Regions from separate parts of the Paenibacillus sp. CH40 genome, predicted to be linked through region 1. Evidence: riboswitches for the same ligand, from Rfam matches in the RefSeq annotation. Region 1 holds a riboswitch; the other holds the start of a gene.
The links. A riboswitch is a leader RNA that binds a small molecule or an ion and turns the genes downstream of it on or off. The one in region 1 is predicted to bind FMN.
Positions count from the first base shown of each region.

Region 1 (4,668 bases):
AAAATGAACATTTCGCCCTTTATCCTTGAATTATCAGCAGTATACGAAGGGAGAACACCCATGACTTACGTAATACGTACACATCAGTTGACCAAGGCCCTGAAGGGCAATGAAATTGTAGCGGGAGTCAGTATGAATGTGCGCAAGGGAGAAACCTATGGCTTTCTCGGCCCTAACGGGGCAGGCAAGACAACGATGATGAAAATGATTACGAATTTACTCAAGCCGACTTCGGGTGAAATTGAATTATTCGGTGAGAAATTAACGCCAAAATCGTATCATCTGCTCGGACGGATGGGTTCGATTATTGAATACCCGATTTTTTATGACAGACTGACGGCACAGCAAAATCTCGAACTTCATTGTGAATACATGGGCTACTATAATAAGCAGGCGGTTCGGGATGCCCTGGAATTAGTGAATTTGCGAAATGCGGATGACAAGCCGGTAAAGGATTTTTCGCTGGGAATGAAGCAACGTCTTGGGATTGCCCGCGCTATTGCGACTAAGCCAGAGCTACTCATTTTGGATGAACCCATTAATGGTCTGGACCCCGTGGGTATCAAGGAAATCCGCCAATTATTCCACATGCTATGCAAGGAATATGGGATGACTCTGCTCGTGTCCAGTCATATTTTAGCGGAAATAGAGCAGATTGCGGATACGGTAGGCGTGATTAATCACGGACGACTGATTGAGGAAGTATCGATGGAGCAGGTGCGGGAAACCAATACGGAATATATCGAATTTACGACCAACGATTGTAAAAAAGCGACCTATGTCCTCTCCCATCATCTGAATCTGAATAATATAAAAGTACTAAATGAACAGAGTATACGTATTTACGATTCAAATGTACCACAGAAACAAATTACGAAAACGCTCATTTTAAATGATATAGAGGTGGATTCCATTCATCAGAAAAGCAGCACGCTGGAAGACTACTTTTTGCGCCTGTTAAACGGAGGTGATCTCCATGCTTAAATTGATGCAGTTGGAGCTGAAAAAATTTCATCTGGCGGGTTATATCCGATCAGCACTGATCGCCAATGCATGCATTCTTGGGCTGCTCTGTATTATCGCGCTGGACAGTCAAAGTGAAGGAATACCCGAATTCACACAGTACACTCAACTCTTGGATCTAATAGACAATTTTGTGAGAGCAACATTTATTGTATTTTCCTCCGTTTTGCTATGCCGCTTTATCGTCGGAGAATTTAAATCCAAATCGATTACGATCTTGTTCATGTATCCGATTCACCGTCAAAAGCTGATGATCGCCAAGCTCTTGGTTGTGCTGCTGTTTACGTTCTTGTCTATTATTATTTCGGAAATAATCATTACGGCTGCTATTCATCTGCTCAACCAGTTTGTCTTGATTGTACCGGATAACCTCACTCTTTCCATACTGGGCCAACAATCAGCACGGACGCTGATCAATGCCGTTGCTGCCAGCTTTATGGGATTGGTTCCGCTGTATATGGGGATGCGAAGATACTCTGTACCCACCACCATTGTGACCTCAATCCTGATTGTAGCATTGCTTTTCTCCAATAATAACGGCGCTACACTTAGCTCCATAGCCCCCGTGCAAATTGGCTTCTCTCTACTAGGAATGCTTGTGGCTTATGCGGCGATTCGACGTATTGAGTATAAGGATATTACCTCGTAATATGTAATTTCGTAGAGCGCTTTCAAAAAACAGATGAAAATCATTGTTAGATATACACACATTTTTCACTGGACTTCATTCTAAAACAGGTATATCCTATAGGAGAAATTAAAAACGGAATAAGGATCTTCGGGGTAGGGTGAGATTCCCAACCGGCGGTATGGCTCATGGAGCTAAGCCCGCGACTCTGTATCTGGCAACAGGATACGGACTGATTTGGTGAGATGCCAAAGCCGACGGTAAAGTCCGGATGGAAGAAGATCGAAATATCAACATGCCGCAAAGTGGATGAATACTGCGTTATTAGTTTTGCAGCAACTTCATTTAACTTGCATAAAGCGGCAAGTTTATTTGATCAACCCCCGTCTTGCATGGCCTTTCGCCATGGACGGGGGTTTTTGTGCCACCGGTCCTGTATTCGCAAGGAGCTAATTGAGTATGAGTCAATCTTCTACTGTACTAACATCCAAAGGTTTTGATCGTAGCTCCCACTTGAAAAGCGGTTTTTGGCTGGTCGCAATTGGAGCAGCCTTGTGGGGCGCAGACCCGCTTTTTCGTATTATTTTGCTAAAGTCATTTACTTCAACACAAATTGTACTTATGGAGCATGTGCTGCTCTTCCTCGCTCTGACACCGATGCTGTGGAAGCATCGTGAGGAACTCAAAGCGGTACGGCTTCGTCAAGTTTTCGCTATTTTATTCGTCTCGTGGGGCGGCTCGGCTCTGGCCAGCGTGATTTTCACTATGGCACTCAGCAATGGTGATTTGAATGCTGTACTCTTACTCCAGAAGCTTCAACCCTTGGTCGCTATTGTTCTAGCCCGTATTATTTTGAAGGAAATGTTGCCGCGTCATTTTGGATTATTAATTGTCGTCGCTCTGTTCGGGACGTATCTTCTGACCTTCGGTTGGTCGCTCCCCTTCGGACATGTTCGTGATTTTGTTCAGGTTGGTAGTCTGCTTGCACTCGGTGCAGCAGTTCTGTGGGGCGGTTCGACAGTCATGGGAAGTTACTTGCTTCGTTCAATGAAATATGAAACAGTAACCTCCCTCCGCTTCATGGTGGCGCTCCCTCTGATGATTGTCCTCACCTCTGTAGAGCATGCGCCATGGAATATGCCTGCCGGTACATGGGCGGGCGCAGCTGTGATTATCAATCTGCTATTGCAGGCATTGCTTCCGGGTCTTCTCAGCTTGCTGCTGTATTACAAAGGCTTAAGTACGACCAAAGCGTCTTATGCTACGATGGCAGAACTGAGCTTTCCCATGGTTGGTGTCGTGATTAACTGGATCGCATTTCAGCAAATTGTCACTGTAGCGCAATTGACTGGTTTTATGCTCATCTGGATTACGCTCTTTATGATTTCACGTCAGCAAAAAAATTAACAGTTCAATGTCCCTTTCATGACTCACCCAAGCCAAATCGTGAAGATGCTTTTGCATCTCCGATTTGGCTTTTTTATGTATTCGTATCCATATAAAATATAGTTCTTTAGACCCGTTTTTCAAAAAAAATGTCTAAAACATGCTACTATTCCTCGTTTCCCAATGATTACATCTATAAAATCCGTCGGTTTATGTCGAATAAAACAATGTAGTGATCATCAGACACAGAGGAGCAAGAGCTATGACTAAAACAAAACAAACAGTTCCGTGGTGGAACAGGTTTCTCAAGCAGTTTTATTTAATGAGGACAAGATTAATAATATCTTTTTTAGCTGTGTTATTAATTCCGAGCGTACTTATCGGTTACTTTTCTTATCAGGGCGCTACGACGCAACTCAGTCAGCAAATGGGCGGTGCCGTGTACACGAATCTGTATCTGATCCGAAGCAATGTCAATCAGTATGTATCGCCCATTATGAAAGACGTTGACGTGCTATCCACTGAAATCCAATCTGATTCCATTGATTCCAACGAAGAGGCTCTTCAGAAAAAATTGGATGTCATCGTCAAAGCTCATCCCGAATTAGATGCTGCGCTCCTCGGCAATGAGGAAGGACAATACATTCGTACGCCGAAAAAAAAGGAAACCGATTATGATCCAAGGGAAAGAAAATGGTACAAAAACGCGATGCAGGAAAAGGGTAAAGTAGCCGTCAGTGTTCCAGCTGTCAGCGTCACGACAGGGAATTTAGTGGTTAATTTATCAAAAACGCTGGAGGACGGTCAAGGAGCTATTGCATTGGCTTTGAACCTGGACAAGATGAGCCAAAACCTGCAGTCTGTAAAGATTGGGGAACGCGGAGGACTCATTATTGTTGATTCTGATCATAAAATTGTGGCTGGAGCTGGAACTGCCTTTAAAAATACAGGCAAAAAACCAACAGACATCATAGAGGGACTTCCCGAAGTAGCGAAAACCGCTGAAAATGATACTCCTTCCATATCACAAATTCAATTCATGAATCGGGACGTGCTGGCTTTTACAATCCAGGACCCTCTCACCGGCTGGAACATTATCGCACTGTCGGATCTGGAGGATTACAGTGATGCAGCCCAACCGATTCTGAAGCAAAGCCTGATTGTAATTGTTATTTCCATACTGGCCGCTACGATCATCATTGTGCTTATGGTTCGCTCGTTCCTGATTCCACTCAAGAAGCTGCAAGCAGGAACACGGATCGTCCGTGATGGAAATCTGACCGAACGTGTTAACCTATCCAGCAAGGATGAGTTCGGCGAACTGGCACAGAATTTTGACCAGATGACGCATTCCTTGCATACGATGGTTTCCGAGGTCAATCAAACGTCCTCCCGACTTGCTTCCTCTTCTCTGATGATCAAGGAAAGCACAGAGCAAACGACGGAGTCCGTACAACACGTAGCGGAAACAGTTATGGAATCCGCAGAAAATGCAGCCACCAGCGCCGAGGCATCCGAGCAAACCGCTAATGCCGTTGAAGAAATGGCCAAGGGTGTCAGCACCATTGCCGAATCAGCAAGCTCCATCGTGGATTCAGCAGGACAAACCGAGCATGATGTAGCTCAAGGCA
Region 1 is NZ_JANAVQ010000004.1:275,749-280,416, forward strand. It holds gene NLX73_RS14540 (ABC transporter ATP-binding protein) at 61-984, shown strand; gene NLX73_RS14545 (hypothetical protein) at 977-1,672, shown strand; FMN riboswitch at 1,794-1,938, shown strand; gene NLX73_RS14550 (DMT family transporter) at 2,111-3,058, shown strand; gene NLX73_RS14555 (methyl-accepting chemotaxis protein) at 3,300-4,668, shown strand, end outside.

Region 2 (4,668 bases), on a different contig from region 1:
GATTAAAGCTGGTGTGATACGTCCGAATATCATCCGACCGTTCCCAGCCGCACAACTGCGGGAAGCCTTACGTGATGTCAAGGCGCTGCTGGTAGGTGAACGTGCAGACTCGTATGGGGCAGACGGCGGGAATTTAACGCATGAAATTAAGGCGGCCTTGCAGGAGGACCCACTGAATCGGACACTCGTGTTGAGCCGTATTTTTGGCTTGGGCGGCAAGGATTTTTATGCGGAAGATGCAGAGGCGTTCTTCCAGCTTGCGATTGAGGCGGCAGAGGCTGGACGAGCGGAGAAGCCCTTTGATTATTACGGAATTAATCCGGGTTCACCGGACAAAGTGATGCCGCAAGTTATGCAGCCGCCACGTGGCAATGCATACCGTACGGGCCTCATTCAGGTTACGCCGGACGAGGCGACCGGGAAGCTCAAAGTCAAGGTGCCACCCCTGCGGTCGTTGACAACCAAACCACGCCGTCTTACACCAGGTCACGGGGCTTGCCCAGGATGTGGGGCATTGTCTGCGCTGGAACTGTTTTTCAAAGGTATTGAAGGGGATATTGTCGTGCTGTTCCAGACAGGCTGCGTTTATGTGACGACGACAGGGTATCCCTATACATCACACAAACAACCGATGATCCACAATCTTTTTCAAAACGGGGCCGCTACACTTTCAGGAGCGCTGGAAGCTTATATGGAAATGAAGCGCCGTAATGAAATTGAAATGTCGGACGATCCGACCTTTATCATGATCAGTGGTGACGGTGGGATGGATATAGGTATGGGTTCTGCGATTGGTGCGGCTCTGCGTAATCATAAGCTGATCATGTTGGAATATGATAACGAAGGGTACATGAATACAGGTTCACAGCAATCATACTCCACTCCGGTTGGTCACATGACCAGTACGTCGGGTGTAGGGAAAATGCAAAAAGGAAAGCAAGGACATCACAAGGATACCGTGCAAATCATGGCTGCTTGTAACATTCCGTATGCTTTTACAGCAGCTGAAAGTCATCCGCAGGATATGCTGCGCAAAGCAGCCAAGGCTCAATGGTATGCGAACAACGTGGGTACGGCCTATGGTAAGATCCTGTGCGCCTGCCCGCTGAATTGGAAATCCGAAGATAGACTGGGCACCAGCATTGTGGGCGCTGCAGTCGAGTCTTGTTTCTTTCCTTTGTACGAAATAGAGCAAGGCAGTACGACGATTACGTACAATCCGGAAGACAAGGGAAAACGGATTCCAGCTGCTGAATGGTTGAAATTAATGGGTAAAACGAAGCATCTTCTCAAGGAGGAGGCTACGCTGGCTACCTTTGAGCAGGAGATTGAGCGTCGCTGGACTATCCTGAAAAAGAAACATGAAATTTCAGAGCTATAATTACGTTTTTTGCATAATCATCGATTAACATTGTTAGCCGCTGTTACTGTAGTGGTTCAATCAAGATTCTTTGCGTTTATTGCGCAAAGAATCTTTTTTGTCGTTTATGGGTTGAAGCATAAAAAAACAGGTAATGATTTCCGATATAGGAGTGGAGGCCTATAAGAGGCACGTTAAAAAGTTTTCTTCTGAATTTTAAGATGCAATGAGGTGCAGGTAATGATTAAGCTGAATACAGTTGAAATAATCGAAATTATAAAGAAGCAGATCCCTAAGGTTATGAACATCAAGCCAGTGGAGCTAAAGTTTACGGATGATTTTGGACGGGCATCGTTGGCAGCGACAGAACACAAATTCACGCTGACGAACCAGCATTATTCTGCCAAGGTGATGGATTGCGTGTTAGAAACACAGGTACGCCCCATTTTAATGTGCGAAATTATTTATTTTCTGAAATGCGAGTTTATTGACGGACATGTTGATGTGCGACTGGATTATGAAGCATGTTCTGAGGAAGGACGGGGACCGGTTGCTTCAGCCGTAATTACCTTTGATCATGCAACAGAGTTGGGAGTCGAGGAACTGGCCGATCTGATTGACTTGGCGCTTCATATGAATGATAAAACCTGGTTTGAAGAACTCTCCAGCCAATATGTCAAAACCAAAGCAGGAGCTTCTATTAGATAACTTGCTTTTTTTAGAAGTCGGTGCTAATATACGTAACAAGTTTAATGTTAATTCAATTAAATAAGAGCAAGATCCTTCGGGGCGGGGCGAAATTCCCCACCGGCGGTGATGACATGTTTGTGGACCGTTTTTGTGAGAAACAGCATGACTTAGTCCGTGACCCGGATGCTGAATGATCGGCAGAAGGTGGACCTGGTGCAAATCCGGGACCGACAGTATAGTCTGGATGGGAGAAGGATACGAAGCGCATGTGCATGACGTGACATGTGCCGATTTTTAGCATACCCAATTGTGCGTACAGCTTATTTCGTTGTAGGACAGCATCGGGCGATAGCTTGCTTAAGCTTTCTTTTTGATGGGTGTTCTGAGCGTATTTGGTTGTATCCTCAGTCATGCTTTCTATTGGCAAACCTATGATTTCATGTCGTCTTAAGATGCATATGAACTGCGCTTGTATACTACAAATGTGACTCTCATCACCCCCATGACGGATTGAATCCGAACTGGGGGTTTTTTGCGCTTATAGCTGATGAATTAGGGATAAACTGAATGTAGTGGAAAGGAGTGAAGGCATGTTTACCGGATTGGTCGAGGAAGTGGGTCGCATTCAAACTATTTCCAAAAGCGGTGAAGCGATGGTGCTGGGGATTTCGGGTTCCGTGGTGTTGGGCGATTTGAAAATAGGAGACAGTGTCTCAGTGAATGGCGTTTGCCTGACGGCGATACAGATCGGTACGAAAGACTTTAAGGTTGATGTGATGCCAGAAACCTTTCGCAGCAGTAATCTGAAAGAGTTGAGATCAGGCAGCCGAGTCAACCTGGAGCGAGCGATGGCGGCGAGCGGAAGGTTCGGAGGACATATCGTGCAAGGACATGTGGACGGGACGGGAACGATTCGCGGGGTAACATCAGATCAGAATGCAGTTGTGTTCGAAATTGAGCCTAAAAATCAAACATTATTTAAATATATTCTTCTCAAAGGGTCAATCACAATTGATGGTATCAGCCTCACAGTCGCACAGCGTACGAGAGATACCTTTGCCGTATCCATTATTCCCCACACCTTATCCGAAACGGCCTTACAAGCCAAACGTGAGGGAGATACCGTCAATATCGAATGCGATATTTTGGGCAAATATGTAGAACAGCTTTTAAATTACAGAGGTGCAGCGGAGGCGGAGAGAGTAGAAGAAGCTCCTCTCAGTTTGGACTATTTGGCGAAACACGGCTTTGCCTGATATTGAAGGGTAAACCTGTTTAGGAGCATTCGTGGCACAAGACATAAGGAGGAAAGTGTTATGGATAGAGGTAGCCAAACAAGTGCAATGGCAAACGTCATAGAGCATGGCGAGTTGGAACATGACGAAGAGATTCGTTTGGATTCCATCGAAGAAGCGTTGGAGGACTTAAAAAACGGTAAAGTCGTTATTGTAGTGGATGATGAACAGCGCGAAAATGAAGGCGATTTTATCGCTTTGGCTGAAAAAGCGTCGCCTGAGGTCATTAATTTCATGATTACAGAAGGTCGTGGGTTGGTCTGTGTACCAATCACACGACAAAGAGCCGAGGCCTTGGAATTGCATCCTATGGTAGAGCAAAATACAGATTTCCACGGTACTGCCTTTACGGTATCGGTAGATCATATGGAGACAACAACGGGTATTTCAGCGGCCGAGCGCTCCTTGACTGTACGCGCCTTGGCAGACGAAGCAGTCACAGGCAGTGATTTCCGCAAGCCTGGTCACATGTTCCCGCTGATTGCTCGCGATGGTGGTGTATTGCAGCGTGCTGGTCACACTGAAGCGGCTGTTGATCTGGCCCGACTCAGTGGCTTCAAGCCTGCTGGGGTCATTTGCGAAATTATAAAGGAAGATGGCTCAATGGCCCGCTTGCCTGATCTGGCAGTGGTCGCCAAGCGACATCAATTGAAGCTGATCAGTATTCAGCATTTGGTGGACTACCGTCGTCGTTTGTCATTGTAAAAATACATCTCGGTTCCAAGTAAATCTGAAGTATTGTCCGAAGTCCCTAAATAATTAAACTAAGAGAGGTTGATTAAACATGGCACGTTTTCTAGAAGGTAATCTCGTATCGAACGGTTTAAAATATGGTATTGTGGTAGGTAGATTTAATGAGTTTATTACGAGCAAGCTGTTAAGCGGCGCAATTGACGCACTTCAACGACATGGTGCACAGGAAGATGAAATTGATGTAGCTTGGGTTCCGGGTGCATTTGAAATTTCACTGATTGCACAAAAAATGGCTGCAAGCGGTAAATATGATGCCGTAATTACGCTGGGTACGGTCATCCGTGGTTCTACTTCACATTATGATATCGTCTGCAATGAAGTGGCCAAGGGTGTGGCAGCGAGCAGCCTGAAAACGGGAGTGCCCGTTATTTTTGGTGTAGTGACTACAGAAAACATTGAACAGGCTATTGAACGAGCAGGTACGAAGGCTGGTAATAAAGGTTGGGATTCTGCATTGGCTGCGATTGAAATGGCCAATCTCGGCAAGCAATTTTAATTATAGGTATAGCTGAATAGAACGCTATAAACTGCAAGGTGAAAAAGGGATTGGATTGTTAAGCAAGGCGATGA
Region 2 is NZ_JANAVQ010000001.1:897,433-902,100, forward strand. It holds gene NLX73_RS03815 (thiamine pyrophosphate-dependent enzyme) at 1-1,381, shown strand, start outside; gene NLX73_RS03820 (IDEAL domain-containing protein) at 1,601-2,068, shown strand; FMN riboswitch at 2,137-2,310, shown strand; gene ribE (riboflavin synthase) at 2,641-3,306, shown strand; gene ribB (3,4-dihydroxy-2-butanone-4-phosphate synthase) at 3,367-4,050, shown strand; gene ribH (6,7-dimethyl-8-ribityllumazine synthase) at 4,130-4,594, shown strand.
Region 2: it holds a riboswitch for FMN, as region 1 does, so the genes downstream of both, ribE (riboflavin synthase) here and NLX73_RS14550 (DMT family transporter) in region 1, are expected to answer to the same signal.